2 regions of the Bacillus cereus group sp. RP37 genome follow, and region 1 is predicted to be linked to the other one. Evidence: riboswitches for the same ligand, from Rfam matches in the RefSeq annotation. Region 1 holds a riboswitch; the other holds the start of a gene.

Region 1 (11,707 bases):
ACTTTCGTTACTACTTTTCCTTTTTCGTCATGAACTTCAAACACTGCCCCTGATAATACATTCTTACTTTCAGCATCCATTTTTGTGATTTCTACATTCCCCGTATCTACCATTTCATTTTCTACAGTGAACGCTAGAGATTTTGTCATACCTTTTTTGATTTCGAATGATACTGGTTCTGTTAACTTTTTGTAACCTGGTAAGCTCTCTACTTCTACTAGCTTGTACTTTCCTACTGATAAATCTGCAACTGTTGCTTTTCCAGCTTTATCTGTCGTTACTTTCGTTACTACTTTGCCTTTTTCGTCTTGAACTTCAAAGACTACACCTGCTAATGGTGCCTTATTATCTTTATCTATTTTTGTGATTTCTACATTTCCCGTATCTACCATTTCATTTTCTATTTTTAATGATAGAACTTCTGTCATACCTTTTTTGATTTCAAACGATATTGGTTCTGTTAATTGTTTGTAACCTGGTAAGCTTTCTTTCTCTACTAATTTGTATTTTCCTACAGATAAGTCTGAGACTTTCACTTTTCCTTCTTTATCTGTCGTTATTTCGGTTACTACTTTGCCTTGCTCATCTTGTACTTCGAAGACTACGCCTGCTAATGCTTTTTGACTATCTTTATCTACTTTTGTAATTTCTACTGAGCCTTTGTCTAACTGTTCATTCTCTACTTTCAATGATAAGACTTTTGTCATACCTTTTTTAATTTCGAATGATACTGGCTCTGTTAATTTTTTGTAGCCTGGTAAATTCTCTACTTCTACTAGTTTGTAACTTCCTACAGATAGATCTGAAATTTTCGCTTTTCCTTCTTTATCTGTTTTTACTTTCGTTACTACTTTTCCTTTTTCATCTTGCACTTCGAATGTTACGCCTTCTAATAACGCGCCACTTTCTTTGTCTACTTTTATAATTTCTACTGAACCTTTATCTACTAATTCGTTCTCTACTTTTAGTGATAAAATTTCTGTCATACCTTTTGTAATTTCAAACGATACTGATTTCGCTAGTTTTTTATATCCTGGTAAGCTCTCTACCTCTACTAGCTTATATTTCCCTACTGATAAATCTGAAACGTTTGCTTTTCCTTCTTTATCTGTCGTTACTTTTGTTACTACTTTATCCTTTTCATCTTGCACTTCGAATGTTACGCCCGCTAATACTGCGCCACTTTCTTTATCCACTTTTGTAATCTCTACTGTTCCTTTATCTAACAGTTCGTTCTCTACTTTTAGTGATAAAACTTTCGTCATACCTTTTTTGATTTCAAACGATACTGGTTCTGTTAATTGTTTGTAACCTGGTAAGCTTTCTTTCTCTACTAATTTGTATTTTCCTACAGATAAATCTGCAATTGTTGCTTTTCCTTCTTTATCTGTTGTTACTGTCGTTACTACTTTTCCTTGCTCATCTTGTACTTCGAAGACTACGCCTGCTAATGCTTTTTGACTGTCTTTATCTACTTTTGTAATTTCTACGTTACCCTTATCTAACATTTCATTTTCTACTGTTAAAGCAAGAGATTTTGTCATACCTTTTTCAATTTGGAAAGTAATCGGATCTACTAATTGCTTATATCCTTTTGGTGCTTTCACTTCTACTAGCTTGTATGTGCCAACTGATAAATTAGTGACTTGTGCTTGTCCTTTTTTATCTGTCGTTATTTTAGCGACTACTTGTCCTGCTTCATCTTGAACATCAAATACTGCATCAGCTAAAGCATCTTTATTTTCTTTGTCTACTTTTTTAATTTCTACATTTCCTGTATCTACTAATTCATTTTCGACTGTTAGCTTTAATGCTGTTACTCTGCCTTTTTCAATTTCGAATGAAATTGGCTTTTCAAGTGGTTTGTATCCTGCTGGTGTTCCTACTTCCACCAACTCATACTTTCCAATAGATAACTCTGAAACGTTTGCTTTTCCTTCTTTATCTGTCGTTACTTTTCTTACTACTTTTCCTTTTGAATCACGTACTTCAAATACAACATCTTTTAATGGTGCTTTACTATCTTTATCTATTTTTATTATCTCTACATTTCCAGTATCCATCATTTCATTTTCTACTTTTAATGATAGTATCTTGGTCATGCCCTTTGTAATTTCAAATGATACTGGTTTTTCTAGCTTTTTATAACCTGGTAAACTTTCTATCTCTACTAATTCATACTTGCCTACAGGTAAATCTGCAACATTTGCTTTTCCTTCTTTATCTGTCGTTACTTTTTTAACTTCGTTACCTTTTTCATCTTGGACAACGAACGTTACTCCCGCTAGCGGTGCTTTATTATCTTTGTCTATCTTTGTTATCTCTACATTCCCCGTATCTACCATTTCATTTTCTATTTTTAATGATAAGATCTCGGTCATGCCTTTTGTAATTTCAAACGATACTGGCTCTGTTAATTTCTTATAGCCTGGTAAGCTTTCTTTTTCTACTAATTTGTACTTTCCTACTGATAAATCTGCAATTGTTGCTTTTCCATCTTTATCTGTTGTTACTTCTTTTACTACTTTATCTTTTTCATCTTGTACTTCGAAGACTACACCTTTTAATGCTTTCTGGCTGTCTTTATCTATTTTTGTAATTTCTACTGAACCTTTATCTAACTGTTCATTCTCTACTTTCAATGATAGGACTTCCGTCATACCTTTTGTAATTTCAAATGATACTGGTTCTTTTAGTTTCTTATAACCTGGTAAGCTTTTCGCCTCTACTAATTTGTACTTTCCTACTGAAAGATCTGAAACGTTTGCTTTTCCTTCTTTATCTGTTGTTACTTCTTTCACTACTTTATCTTTTTCATCTCGTACTTCGAAAACTACGCCTTTTAATGCTTTCTGGCTGTCTTTATCTACTTTTGTAATTTCTACTGAACCTTTATCTAACTGTTCATTCTCTACTTTCAATGATAGGACTTTCGTCATACCTTTTGTAATTTCAAACGATACTGGCTCTGTTAGTTTCTTGTAACCTGGTAAGCTTTTCGTCTCTACTAATTTGTACTTTCCTACTGAAAGATCTGAAACGTTTGCCATTCCTTCTTTATCCGTCGTTACTTTTTTTACTACTTCACCTTTCTCATCTTGAACTTCAAATTCGACACCCGCTAATACTGAACCGTTTTCTTTGTCCACCTTTGTAATTTCTACATTACCTTTGTCTGTCATTGCATTTTTTACTGTTATTGGGAATATGCCGTCCCCTGTTACATTTACTTCGAACTCTGTTTCTTTTAATTGGTATCCTTCAGGCGCTTTCGTTTCTTTTAACATATATTTCCCTGGCGCTAACGGTTTAGAGATTGCCTTACCATCTTTATCTGTAACAATATGCTCAACTACTACACTGTCTTTTACTATATCAAACTCTGCATTTGCTAATGGTTTTTCACCATTTTCCGAATCAATTTTCTTTAATTCAATTTGACCCTTTTGCAAAGTATTTTTGACTTCAATGGCTTTTGTTTCACCAGCTTGAAGTGTAACCTCTACTGGAATTGTTGATTTTTGATATCCTTCTGGCGCTACTGTTTCATAAATTTTATACGTCCCAGGAGCTAAAGTTTGAGGTACTGAAAAGCCGTTTTCGTCCGTTATCAGTTTTGCAACAACTTCATTTGCACTATTTCGAACTTCAAATTCGGCACCTTTTAACCCCTTGTTCGGATTCTCAGAATCTATTTTATGAATCGATACTGTACCGTCTTTTGGAGCTTCAGGCGGCGTAACAGTTACTTCTTTTGATGTTAATGTTTTATCATCAAAATGTAATTCCGCTTTATTAGGAATCTTCTTATCTACGTATGAAGATAAATCTGCATTGGCTTTAATTTTCGCCTTAATATTCAAGTTAATTACCTGGTCTTCATATGACTTATAGTCAAAATTCTCACCAAACGTAAATGTTACTTCACTTCTTTGTTTATCTATATTTAACGTTCCTTTAGAAGTAATATCTTGGCCATTTTGATCATACACTTTTGCCTCTAATACTTCTAAAACATCTTCTAAATCATCACTAATTACCATAGATGTGTATTTAGGAGGATCGTTTGGTATATGTATACCAACTTGGTATTGAATAGCTTGATCGATTTGTGTTAACTGCTGATTCTCTACAAGTTTATCTTTCTCATCAACTATATTTTTTTCAATGCTAGGTGGATTATTGTCACCTGAACCTGTTCCTCCCCCACCACTTACGAATACTTCTCCAACTTTTTCTTCAGTTACAATATTTTTACCTTCTAATTTCACAGTATTTTTATGAGGCTTTGCAGCAGGATTAGTAATCTTTGTTTTATATCTTAAAATATAACCTTTTGAACTGTCTGGAAACTCAATTGTAAATCCAGTTTTCATTGCATTAATTTTAATTTTAGATAAATCTGCTGGCTTAATATTTGTTGCTGCATAGCCATCTTCAAACACAGCCTCTTCTAATACTAAGCTATCTGTAATTAATTCATGTCCAGGTCCTAATGTGTCTGTTAATTTAAGATCTTGCATTTCTGTTCCAGTTGCATTTACATATACCGTCCAGTCTGCAATTGAAGGATCTTCCTGATTATAAGAACCCCATTTCATTAGATTATCTGTATTGGGCTGTGGCTTCGGTCTCTCTGTCGTATTATTTACACTTACTTCTTTATTTACGATTTGACCATCAACGTTAAATTCTAATGGGATTTTTTTAATACCATCATATGCTTCTAGACCAAAATAAAATTCTACGAATAAAGAACCTTTAATGTTATTCTTTCCTTCTACGTAATCACCCATAGTACATGTCAATAGACCCTTTTTCATCTCACATGTACCAACTGTTTTTCCTTCAGCATCTTTTAAAGGAAAACTCATATTCATAAGATCTTTTCTAAATTCTTTTGGCATATCAATTGTGAATTGATCACCACTTTTTATTTTTTCTTTAGCTGACCACTTCACTTCTACTTTCATGCCATCTGAGGCTTGATATGGTTCAGACGTTGTACCATCAGTACGGGAGATATTAATCTCGTCCACTGGATTTTTTATCACAGCGGCTTGAATAACTGGAGCCCACACATTTAGCACTGAAAATAATACTAGAAAAACTAATGAAACCATTGAAATATGCCTTTTAGTACTTTTCATTTGCATAATTCCCTCCTATTTTTTATATTTATATAACAAAAAAAGACCGTCCGGTTGCATCAAAAATGTGCAACCAGACGATCTTAGTAACCAATATGTATTACCGTAGACTCTAAGCTTTGCGGCCTATCCTTTCGAATAGTGTGCTAAAAATATTTTTTATTCTTTTTTTGTTTCATTTTCCTCTTAAACCAAATATTACTATACCGTCTGGACGGTTATAATTCAATACTCTATAAAATTGTTCTATTTTTCTAATAAAAAAAATAATTCACCACTACATTAAATAAGTAATGGTGAATTATTTTACATTATATAGTTTGTATATTCTATTTATATGAATTATAGATAAGAGCTTGAATTACTTTTTCTCTTAATTCGGGGCTTAATCTTCCAACCCCTAAATATTCCGAATACCATAATCCATCTGCTGCTAATCTAATAATTGTGGCACAAACTGAATCTATCTCATCATTTTCTATTTTATGTTGCAGTTGCTGAAATGATTGTTGTAACGGTTCAAGTAATTCAGGTTTTAGCATTAATGCTGCCATCATACTACTACCCAGCTCTTCTACTCTTCTCTCATTACTTAATCTTTCCTCTACAAAAGAACGTACCCACCTTCCTTTCTTCTCTAAGTCTTCCGCTACTTTATTGTGAATAGCGTCTTGATACTCCTCGGTCCCTTTGAGTATCATGCCCTCTATTAAAGCCTCTTTGTTTGAAAAGTGATACAACAATCCACCTTTACTTATCCCCGCCTCTTTTGCTACCGCTTCTAAGGTTAATTTAGCAACCCCTTTACATTGCACAATTTGAGAAGCAGCTTCTAAAATCTTTTGCCGTGTTATACTTGTACTCATTCCTTTTTAAAACCCCATTTCTACTAAATTTATATAAATACGTATCTTATTTTTAATATCGCTGAGTAATAATAAATATTTTCTTTATACAACAAAAGCTTCATTGCCTTTGAATTGTTCGTTACTTCTTCTATTAAAAATTTCCATATCATTCAATATGATAACATTAAATACACAAAGCTGACTATACATCTATACTTTATGTTTATTCCTAATATATCCATTAGTGAAATTTACTTCCTTCTTTTTACCTTATAAGACGGCGTTAATCCTTTCATCGTTGCATAAAAAAATGTTATTACTCTTGTTACATTGAGTAATAACATTTTTTTAAAGCTATTTAACAAGTTTGCTTCCAACTAGCATCCTTCACATCTTCACTAGTCGGCTTTCTAACTGATCCAACAAAACATTCCTCGCAAGCACCAAATACAATGAAATTTTTCTGTGCTTGCCTTAACGAAACTTCATTCGCTCCGCCTTCAAAGTCATGATCGTTAAACTGAACCTCATCATCTTCCCAATAACATATATTACAAATTTCATATGTACCTGGTGGTGGTTCTTCTTCTATTGTTTTATATCCGCAGCATGGACATGTATGTTTCATTTTGTCACTCCATTATCAACTTTTTCTCCCATATATTCCGACTCACAAAGAATGTAACAGCGCAAATCACAGTTATCCCCATGAAAAAATTATTAGAATCTTCATATGTAGTTGGAATCCCTACCGTTACGAAAACGATACTAAAAGCTAAAAGTAGATATAATAATAAAGATATAATATAGCTCAATTTAAATCGTAAAATGATACCTCTAAACAATAGCTCACCAAGAAGACATCCACCTAAAATAATAGGTACTCCGAAATACAATGTAAGGACTCCCATTTGCGAAGTAGATTGAATTACCTTTCCAATTATGTTCGGCGACGTCCCCTCATTAAAATTTTCTATCCTATCATATAAATCAAGTGCCGTTACTGAAATAAAAAAACTTAATATAGAAAATGAATACGGAATTAAAAATTTGCTCACTCTCATTCACCTCACTTTTTCCCTTCCCCATATATTATTCATTATTTTCACATGAAAAAATAGCCCGTCTTCTGCAAAAGACGAGCCATTCCACTTAATTCTCACTTATTCTCTTCTTATACCAATCCTGCATTCTCTCCGCATCTTCTACTCTCGTATGCTCTAATTTATACTCCGATGATGCGTTAGAGAACTTATACGTACATAAATTTGCTCGGCGCTGGAAATATGATTGTGTCTTTTCCATTGATTGGACGTGTCTTCTTCTAACAAGTCCTGTATATTTTCCCACGCTACGATATACAAGCGTGATTTGCTCTCCATTTACACTGTAACCATTTGTTTTAAATGTTGCGTACCCAAGTGTAAAGATGAGGATTGCGAGCGGTAGTAATGCCCACATGATGTAGTGCTTTTCAAAGTATATACTTATCCCAGTAAGCGGGATTGCTAGCATTGCGAAAAAGATGAAACTATCAATGAGATAGCGGCGTAATGCTGTTTTTGGTAATGAAATAATATTTGTATTCAGTTCGTATGGTAATTGTAAATGCGCGAGTAACTGTTGTACGCGATCTTTTCGAATGATAGGATGCAGCGTAACTTTTTCTTTTTCGTCACCCATTCCCTTACTTTGAATCACTTCTACTTGCACAGCACAATAGCCGAATGGCTGACGTAACATACTTTCTTTTATCGTAATACCTTGAATACGATGTAATTTTAGTACAAGCTCTTTCTTTTCAAGCAAACCTTGCGAAATGCGGACTTCGTCATTCCTTCGATTCACTGTGAAATCTCCATGTTTTAGCGCATAACCGATTGTCGATATAATCCACGAAAGGACGATCAAAATGGCTACCATGAAAATCCAGCCATATATATCATGTTCCATTACATACGACTTTACGCCATTCTCTATCCATTTTGGAATGTACTCATCTACTTGGTGGTACACGAAAAAGATTAATGAGAATAATAGTCCAAACTGACCAGATGTAACAGATGCTAATAAAATTTCTTTCCAAGTTAATTTGTATTCTGTCGCTTGTTTTTCTTCTGTAACGATTTCTTTTTCGACTACTTTTTCTGATGTATCTTCTGCTTTCACTTCTGGAGTTGGCTCATTTAGCATTGCAATAAGCTCTGTTGCCTCTTCTACTGTAATACCAGCTAAGCTAACTTCTGCATCATCGCCTCCGCCAGCTGTTTCAATCTGAATTCTCTTTAAACCGAGCATTTGATATAACACGTTAGAACTTGTGTTAATCGTTTGAACACGTTCTTTATTTAAATAGCTCTCCTTCTTCACAAAGAGCCCTTGTTTCACATGCAATACGTTATTTTCAACCCAATATGTTGTGTAATACCATTTTTCAAACGCTGAAAAGACAGTGAGTAAACCGAATCCAGCGGGAATTAAATACCAAAATGGAAACTTTCCATTTAAACTAAACATGAAAATAATGAGTGGTATAAAGTCTGTTATTTTTAATTCTAATAACATCGTGATTGGATGCTGCCTCTTATACATCCTCATCACTCACTTTCGCTAATTCTGCGATTTTCGTTTTCAACATTTCAGCTTCATACATCGTTAAGCCTGGGATGCTGTGAGAAGTTGCCGCCGTTGAAATGTGTAATTCTGCTAAGCCATATTTTCTCATAATCGGCCCTTGTTCAATCGTCACGTGTTGTACACGAATCATCGGCACTAATACGCGCTTTACGACGAAAAGACCGTGCTGAATTTCAAGCTCTTCTTCATTTAATTGATAACTGTAATAACGTTGACGTAGTTTCGGGAATAAGAAGTACGAAAATGGTGCGAACGCAACTGTTAGCCCAATCATCACATACAAAATCCACGCCCACCAATCAAACTTTATCATGAGGAAAAGGTAAGCTAAAATAACGAGGATACCAATCCCTTCTTCAATGACAGCACGAACTTTCCACACCTTGACCATGTCAGGGTGAATTTCATTCTTCAATGGATCCATGTAACCACTCCAAATCTAGTAATCTAATATATGAATACTCTCAAATTATATTTTACATAACTTTACAGGGAATTGAAATTCAATCTTCTTTCTTCTCGGGAATAAAATATCCGAACCAAAGTAGCCAAATGAAACCGATTAGCTTCATCCAACTTCCATCCGCTTGAAAAGCTTCTATCATGCCTGGAATTTTATACACTCCAATGAACCCAAGAAAACCGAGCCACCAGTTTTTTTGCATTTTCACTTTTATTCCTCCTTCATTACGTTTTTCACATTTTGAATCCAAATTTCTTTATACTTTAACTGGAATCCCATCAGCATGTAATTACTCATATTATCGATCACAAGCGCTAACGTATGAGCATTTTCTTCCGTTGCCTGTTGTGAAACAACGTCAAGTTCTACACCTTTCTTCAATAAATCGTGAAAACCATTTAAGAAATCTTCTTGTATTTCAAATAAGCGTTTCTGATACTTTTCATTTCGCGATGCAGTTACGATAAATTCATTTATAACGCGTAATATTCCTTCTTGCCCTTCATATTCAGAGAGCATATGTAAACCATCTGAAATTAACTTTTCTGTAAAGTTTTCTTTCGTATATTGTTCTTTATCGAAATAACTCACGAAATGATACCCAGAAAAAATTTCTTCAAATAAAAAATCGACTAACGCTTCTTTAGAAGAAAAATGATAATAAATAGCCGGTTTTGAAATACCTACCTCTTTCGCAATCATAGAAAGGCTCATCTTCTCAATACCGTGCTCTGCCATAAGTTTAAATGATGCCTCGACAATGTTTTGCGATGTTTGTAAATTCTTTGTCATACTGTACCTCACTTATTTTTACTTACCGGTCGGTAAGTAAATTATAAAATGAAACGAAATGATTTGCAAGTTAGTTAACGCTACGGAAGGAATTTATTGGTAAATACAGAAAAGTATAAAGTAAAAGCAACATATAACAATAAGGAGGATATTCCTATGGGACTTGGTGGTAAAGGTGGTAGTGGTGGCACTGGCGGCGGTGAAGCTGGACAAGATGGTAAGGGCGTTAGTAGCGGTTATATAGTACTCATTGTGCTCTTTATCATATTAATCGTAGCTGGAGTCGGCGGCTATAGCGGACTCGGTCTTTAACTTTCATCAGTAAGAAAAGCACTGGCTATATAAACGGCCAGTGCTTTCTATTTTCATTATTGATCATCCACAATAATATACGCTGTTCGGATTGGCCCATGTACACCTACGACAAGGTTCATTTCAATATCTGCGCTATTTGATGGACCAGAAACGAAATTCACACAAGCGGGCAGTTTTTTTCCTGATGTATTTTGGTCATGGATCATTTTTGTAGCTTGGGTTAATCTTGGCACGATCGTACTTTTAGGAACAATTGCAATGTACGACTCTGGAAGAAGGCTAACATGTCTTCCCTTTAACCCGTCATTAAATAGTACAACGGTTCCTGATTCTGCCAGGGTCATATCACTGAACGTAATGCCAAGGTCAGCAGCTTTCGCAAATGCTATGTCCTCTTCTTTATGATCCAATCCCCAAATACGAAAATGCGTTGTGCCTTCACTGTTGAAAAGTGGAGTAAGGCCGTACTCATGAAAGCGCTCATCGTTCGCATACATTGCGGATTTAATATTCCATTCTTTTAGTAAAGATTGAAATGTTTCAACTAGATTTTCCTTCGTTGTTCGCTTTACTTCTGTATGAATGACTTCGCAGTGCTCCATTAACTGTACTACAAGTTCGTCTTGCGCGAGTCCGTCAAAAACAGTCCACTGCGGGGCAAAAGACCATTTCGGCTTTTCCACTGCTTCTGGACGTTTCCTACCAAGCTTTTCTGATAATTGGAGTAAAAATTCCTCACGATTTTGGATGGCCATCATCGTTCTCCTTTACGTGTTTTTCAAACCACTTTCGAAACGGTTGTTTTTTCGGAACCGGGAAATCTCTCGCATCTGTCCAAGCTTTTAACGGCCCAATGCCACGCTCGATTTTATCACCTTTCGCAAGAGGTTTTAATGCATACGGAGCGCTCTTCGCCGCAAAAGAAAATAAGCTAGGACTCTTCACTACTTTTTCAAAACCTTTCATAGCCGCATTCCAAGCTACAGGTGATCGTTTTTCTTCTACAATGCGGCTGCGATGTTTAATTAATAAGTCGTGTAACGGGATTTTCACTGGACATGCTTCTGTACACGCACCACAAAGGCTAGAGGCATAAGGTAAATCCTTATATTCATCATATCCCCCTAAAAGCGGTGTCAACACAGCTCCAATTGGCCCTGGATAAATGGAGCCATATGCATGTCCACCAATATGCCTGTATACAGGACACACATTAATACATGCTGCGCAGCGAATACACTGTAGGACACTTTGGAATTCTGTCCCTACAATATCAGAACGACCATTATCCACAATAACTAAATGAAATTCCTCAGGTCCATCTGTCCCGCCAGGCTCCGTTAATCCTGTAATATAACTCGTTAACTTTTGTCCTACAGAACTTCGGCATAGAAGTGTTACTAAAACATCAAGCTCTTCCCATGTCGGAACAATACGCTCCATTCCCATAACTGTAATTAACGTTTTCGGAAGTGTCGTAGTAAGTCTTGCATTTCCTTCGT
Region 2 (5,714 bases), 660 kb from region 1:
AGCAATGTTACTTGCAGGTAAATCAGCAAATGTGAACAATGTACCAGTACTGTTTGATCCAGTTGGTGCAGGAGCAACATCGTATCGAACAGAAGTTGCGAGACATATTCCAGCTGAAATCGAGTTAGCGATTATTCGCGGAAATGCAGCTGAAATAGCGAATGTTATTAATGAGAGATGGGAAATTAAAGGAGTAGACGCTGGTGCTGGAAATGGTAATGTCGTAAGTATTGCAAAGCAGGCAGCAGACGAATTGAATACAGTTGCGGTAATTACTGGAAAAGAAGATGTTGTTACAGATGGAGAGCGAACTATTCTTATTCAAAATGGTCACCCTATTTTAACGAAAGTTACAGGTACTGGTTGTTTACTAACTTCTGTAATAGGAGCATTTGTAGCGATAGAAAAGGATTATGTAAAGGCAGCGGTAGCCGCATTAACATTTTATGGTGTAGCTGCGGAACTAGCAGCTGCCAAGACAGTGGAAAAGGGACCGGGTAGTTTCCAAATTGAATTTTTAAATCAGTTAGCGAATACCACTTCAGGTGATATTGAGAAGTATGGGAAGATTGAGATTATATAGTAAGGAGGGGAACTAGATGTCGCGGATTACAAAGGCTGAAATGTCTAGGTTATTATCAGTATATTTTATTATGGGAAGTAACAATTGTACGAAGGAGCCACTACGAGTATTGAGAGATGCACTTGAAGGCGGTATAACAATTTTTCAATTTCGTGAAAAGGGGGAAGGCGCTTTAACGGGAGAGAAACGCATTTGTTTCGCAAAAGAACTACAAGCAATTTGTAAGGAGTACGGTGTACCATTCATCGTAAATGATGATGTGGAACTAGCTCTCGAGTTAGATGCAGATGGCGTGCATGTTGGACAAGATGATGAAGGAATTACTTCTGTTCGTGAAAAAATGGGGGATAAAATTGTTGGTGTATCTACACATACAATTGAAGAAGCACGTTGGGCAATTGAAAACGGAGCTGATTATTTAGGTGTTGGCCCTATTTTCCCAACGAGTACGAAAAAAGATACGAAAGCTGTGCAAGGAACGAAATGTTTAGCTCATTTTAGAGAGCAAGGAATTACAATACCGATCGTCGGAATTGGTGGTATTACAATTGAAAATACAGCTTCAGTTATAGAAGCAGGTGCGGACGGTGTTTCCGTTATTTCCGCGATTAGTTTAGCAGAATCTGCGTATGAAAGTACGAAGAAGCTAGTAGAGGAAGTAAGTAACAGTTTGTAGAAGAAGGCTATGTAGTATTAAAAGGCTACATAGCTTTTTATTTTTTTCTGATATTGATATTTAGAAAAAGGGAGATGATTGTTTGAAACGTAAACAGTTTGTAGAGTTGCAAAATGAATTATTTCGTTTATTCGAACAAGGAGACTTTGATGTTATTTATAGATACATAGATAAAGCGAAAAGAGAGTTCCCTGAAAGGATGGATAAAACTAGCTTTTGGGAAGCGTGTGTACTTTCGATAGAAGGGAAGTATGAAGAAGCAATTGTTAGTTTAAATGAAGCTTTAGAAAAGGGGATTTGGTGGAATCCACATACACTTATGCAGGATGAAGATTTAAAGGAATTACGAGAGAATGAAGCTTTTAAAATGATAGTGAAAAAGTGTGAAGAAATCTTTAAGAAACAGCAGCTAACAGCCGACCCGAAATTATTTACTTATGGAAATGAAGAGGCGAAGACAGGACTATTTTCTTTACATTGGAGAGGATCAAACATAAATGATTTTGCACCGTATTGGTATGGAGAAGAAATATTACGTGAGTATATGTTAGGTTTTTCTCAATCCTCACAAGTACATGGAATGAATTCTTATAGCTGGGATAATCATGATATAGCTATAAAAGATATTATGAAAAGTTTTAATGATTTTATGGGTAAATATGACTTGGAAGACACCATCCTTGCGGGAGCTTCTCAAGGGGGGAATATAGCGATAGAGTTAGCGTTAAAGAATATGTTAGAGACTCAAAAATTTATTGCAGCTATACCCGCTATTCGAGATGTTGAGGCAATTGAAAGTATAGTCGTATCAAATGATATAACGAATGTAGAAGGATATATTGTTACGGGAGATAAAGATCCGTTTTACGAAAACACGCTTCAATTAATGTCGATGTTCGAGAAATATAATGTGAACTGTAAATTAATTGTGAGAGAAGGTTTGGGTCATCTTTTCCCAGCGGACTTCACACAAATATTAAAGAACATAATGGCAGAATGGACAGTTAAAAATATTTAAACAAACGTTTGATTAAAAAAGCACAAACCCTTTAAAACTTTGGGTTTGTGCTTGTTCTTTAAAACATAATTGAAATTAAGAGCATTCCAATTCCGATAGAAGTGAATGTTGCGATTAGGCCTGGAATCATAAAGCTATGATTTAAAACATATTTACCAATGCCAGTTGTACCAGTGCGATCAAAGTTAATGGCAGCAACGATTGTTCCATAGTTTGGAATGAAGAAGTATCCATTTACTGCAGGGAACATCGCGATTAGTAGTGCTGGTGGAATACCGAGTGATAATCCAAGAGGCATTAAAGCGCGTACTGTTGCTGCTTGACTATATAGTAAAATAGATAGAATGAATAATGCGATGGCAAATAGCCATGGTGCACTTGTTACTAGGTGCTGAATTGATCCTTGAATCATATTTAAGTTTCCGTTAAAGAAAGTATCTCCCATCCAAGCGATCCCGAAAATAGCAACAACTGCTGTTGCCCCCGCTTTAAAGACGTTACCAGACACGATGCTTTCTACATTTGGTTTACAGAAAATAATAATAAGAGCTGCGATCGTTAACATAACCATTTCAATTGTGTTTGGCATGGAAAGACGGGCTAACTTCCCATCAACTATCCATCCTGGACGAAGTGCTTCAAATGAACCGAGAAGTACGACAAGAAAAGTTCCTACTAGGAAAAGGATAACTGATAATTTAGCTCCTTTTACACCAACAAATTCTTTTTTCTCTTCAATCTTAGGAATCATTCCTTCTTTTAATCGTTTTAAGTATTCAGGGTCTTCATTTAATTCTTTCCCCATTTTGCTAGCAACAAATGCAGCTACCATACAAGCGATGAAAGTAGAAGGGATACTTACTTTTAAAATATCTAATAAAGTGATTTTATAGTCAGCTAGCATTGCTAAAAGTGCAACTGTTGCAGCTGATATAGGACTAGCTGTAATTGCTTGTTGGGAAGCGATTACGGCAATTGACATTGGTCGTTCCGGTCTAATACCAGATTCGCGAGAGACTTCTGCGATAACAGGAAGTACAGAATAAGCAACGTGACCAGTTCCTGCGCAGAGTGTAAATAAATAAGTAACAATTGGAGCAAAGAATGTAATGCGCTTTGGATTTTTTCGTAATGCTTTCTCAGCCAGATGAACAAGGTAGTCCATTCCTCCAGCGGCTTGCAGTGCACCGGCAGCTGTAATTACTGCTAAAATCATAAGCATTACATCAATAGGCGGAGCTGTAGGTTGTAAGTGGAAGACGAAAACAAGTATTGCCATACCAACGCCACCCATTACTCCTAGACCAACTCCGCCTAGGCGTGCGCCAATAAAAATGCAGAGTAGTAACGTAAGAAATTGTAGCCAAAACATGATAAACTACCTCCGAAATTCATTAGTTAAGATATATTCGAATAATTTAATTTAAATGAAAATTAAAATAAATACTCAAAACAATCCTTGTGTTATATACATTTTTTATTATATAACACAAGAAATGTAACATTCACGTAGTTTGTTAAATTATTTCGAAAAAATAATACATTAAAACTTTACATTTGCATCTCTAAATAGGTAGACATTTTAATTTTTATGTTGTAATCTTTTGTAGAGAATAATTTAATTCTCATAGAACTCCCATATCGTTCAACTCGTTCAGCGAGAAAGGCAAACTGATGGAAACATTAGGACGCAAAACTGCAGGAGCTAAGGCCGAAAGGCTACGCTAGCCAGTTACCGGACGGATAGGGTTGGTCTTGACCAATGCTCTTTTCATTGGTCTTTTTTTTATTTGTAAACAAATGAGAACTGTTATCAGTTGCTGGTAAGGTTTATATTTTAATAGTTTTCCTTTATATTAAGTTAATTAAGAAAGGTGATGTTGATGAAAAAATATTGGCACAAGCTATCATTTCTTCAAAAGAATGTATTGTTAACTGTGTTAGTTATTTTGACGCTTGTTGGTACTATGGGAGCGTTAAGTTTTAACATGTTTCAAAATAGCATGATGTCTATATTTGAAAGGCATTCTTTTGAAACAGGAGATACGGTATTACATAAATTAGACGAAGAAATAGTGAGAGATGTTACAAAAGATCCAGTGGCACAAAGAGAAAAGAGAGAGAAGTTAACAGAGAAATTAGATGAAGCAACGGAAGAGTTGAATAGTGTTGGACAAACCTATATTGTTGGAGCAAAAGAAAATGAAAAAGGTGAATTACTAATCGTTGATTTGTCTACAGGGTTAGCAAATGTTGTTGAAGTAAGGCCGGGAGAATATTATAAACAACCAGATCTTTGGATGAAAGCATATGATAAAGTAATGAGCACGAAAAAAGCAAATATGACAGAAGTATATGAAGACGCATTAGGAACGTGGGTAACGATATTAGAGCCAATTAAAGATGGAGAAGATAATATTGTGGCACTTGTTGCAGCTGATGTAGATGCCTCTATTGTTCCTAGTACAAAGGAAAAGTTCATTATACAAGGTTTAATGTTTATTTGCATTTCTGTTTTAATTGCAACTTTTATTCAATTCTTAATTGTACGTAACGCACTTGCTCCATTGCGAGATTTACGTGAAGGATTGCGCAAAGTCGGTGAAGGTGATTTAAGTATTAAATTAGAGGAAAGGCCAGATGATATAGGTATTATTAATGCGTATTTTAATAGTACCATCGAGAAGTTTAAAGGAATTATAGATAAAGTGAAGCAGACAGCAGAACAGGTTTCCTCATCTTCACAAGAATTGTCAGTGAGTACGAAAGAGAATAGCATGGCAGTCCAAGGAATCGTAAGTTCTATGGTTGAGTTAAGAGCTGGCGCTCAGTCACAAGAAACTTCAGGACCAAAGTATTTAGGTATTGTATATGAAATGGAAGATAAGATGGAAGAGATAAATAATGCTGCAAAACAAATGGCGAAAGAGTCTGAAGGTATGGAGCATCAATCGGTAAAAGGAAATGGTGTTATTGAACAGACGATTAATCAAATGAACATAATACAAAATGCAGTACAAGATTTATCTTCTACTATTTATTCTTTGGAAACAAGATCAAAAGAAATTAGTGATATTGTAACAGTAATTACCGGTATTTCAAATCAAACCAATTCGCTAGCTTTAAATGCTTTTATTGAAGCTTCACGTGCTGAGGAAACCGGAAATGGATTTGTCGTTGTTGCAGATGAAGTGCGTAAATTAGCAGAGCAGACGGAAGTATCAGCAAAAGATATAGCGAAATTAATAGGGGAAACACAAGTTGAAACGGAAGAAGCTGTTGTTTCAATGCAAAATACTTTAAAAGAAGTAGAATCTGGAATGAAACTTGTTGAAAGTAGTGGTGCTTTCTTTGGGGAAATTTCAAAATCAGCACAATCTGTTACAAATCAAGTTAGAGTTGTTTCTAGCAATTCAAGTGATATATTGCAAAATAGC

The links. Region 1 has a riboswitch for cyclic di-GMP ahead of QCI44_RS22720 (SpaA isopeptide-forming pilin-related protein). Riboswitches for the same ligand answer to the same signal wherever they lie in the genome.
Positions count from the first base shown of each region.
Region 2: another riboswitch for cyclic di-GMP. It lies ahead of QCI44_RS26155 (methyl-accepting chemotaxis protein); the one in region 1 lies ahead of QCI44_RS22720 (SpaA isopeptide-forming pilin-related protein).

Region 1 covers NZ_JARVHP010000001.1:4,304,636-4,316,342, forward strand. The annotation lists gene QCI44_RS22720 (SpaA isopeptide-forming pilin-related protein) at 1-5,156, opposite strand, end outside; cyclic di-GMP riboswitch class I at 5,216-5,308, opposite strand; gene QCI44_RS22725 (TetR/AcrR family transcriptional regulator) at 5,480-6,016, opposite strand; gene QCI44_RS22730 (CPCC family cysteine-rich protein) at 6,357-6,626, opposite strand; gene QCI44_RS22735 (hypothetical protein) at 6,631-7,056, opposite strand; gene QCI44_RS22740 (PH domain-containing protein) at 7,151-8,590, opposite strand; gene QCI44_RS22745 (PH domain-containing protein) at 8,583-9,059, opposite strand; gene QCI44_RS22750 (hypothetical protein) at 9,139-9,306, opposite strand; gene QCI44_RS22755 (TetR/AcrR family transcriptional regulator) at 9,309-9,890, opposite strand; gene QCI44_RS22760 (sporulation protein YjcZ) at 10,047-10,202, shown strand; gene QCI44_RS22765 (LutC/YkgG family protein) at 10,259-10,960, opposite strand; gene QCI44_RS22770 (LutB/LldF family L-lactate oxidation iron-sulfur protein) at 10,941-11,707, opposite strand, start outside.
Region 2 covers NZ_JARVHP010000001.1:4,967,102-4,972,815, reverse strand. The annotation lists gene thiM (hydroxyethylthiazole kinase) at 1-583, shown strand, start outside; gene thiE (thiamine phosphate synthase) at 600-1,259, shown strand; gene QCI44_RS26165 (alpha/beta hydrolase) at 1,342-2,277, shown strand; gene QCI44_RS26160 (anaerobic C4-dicarboxylate transporter family protein) at 2,336-3,649, opposite strand; cyclic di-GMP riboswitch class I at 3,933-4,017, shown strand; gene QCI44_RS26155 (methyl-accepting chemotaxis protein) at 4,161-5,714, shown strand, end outside.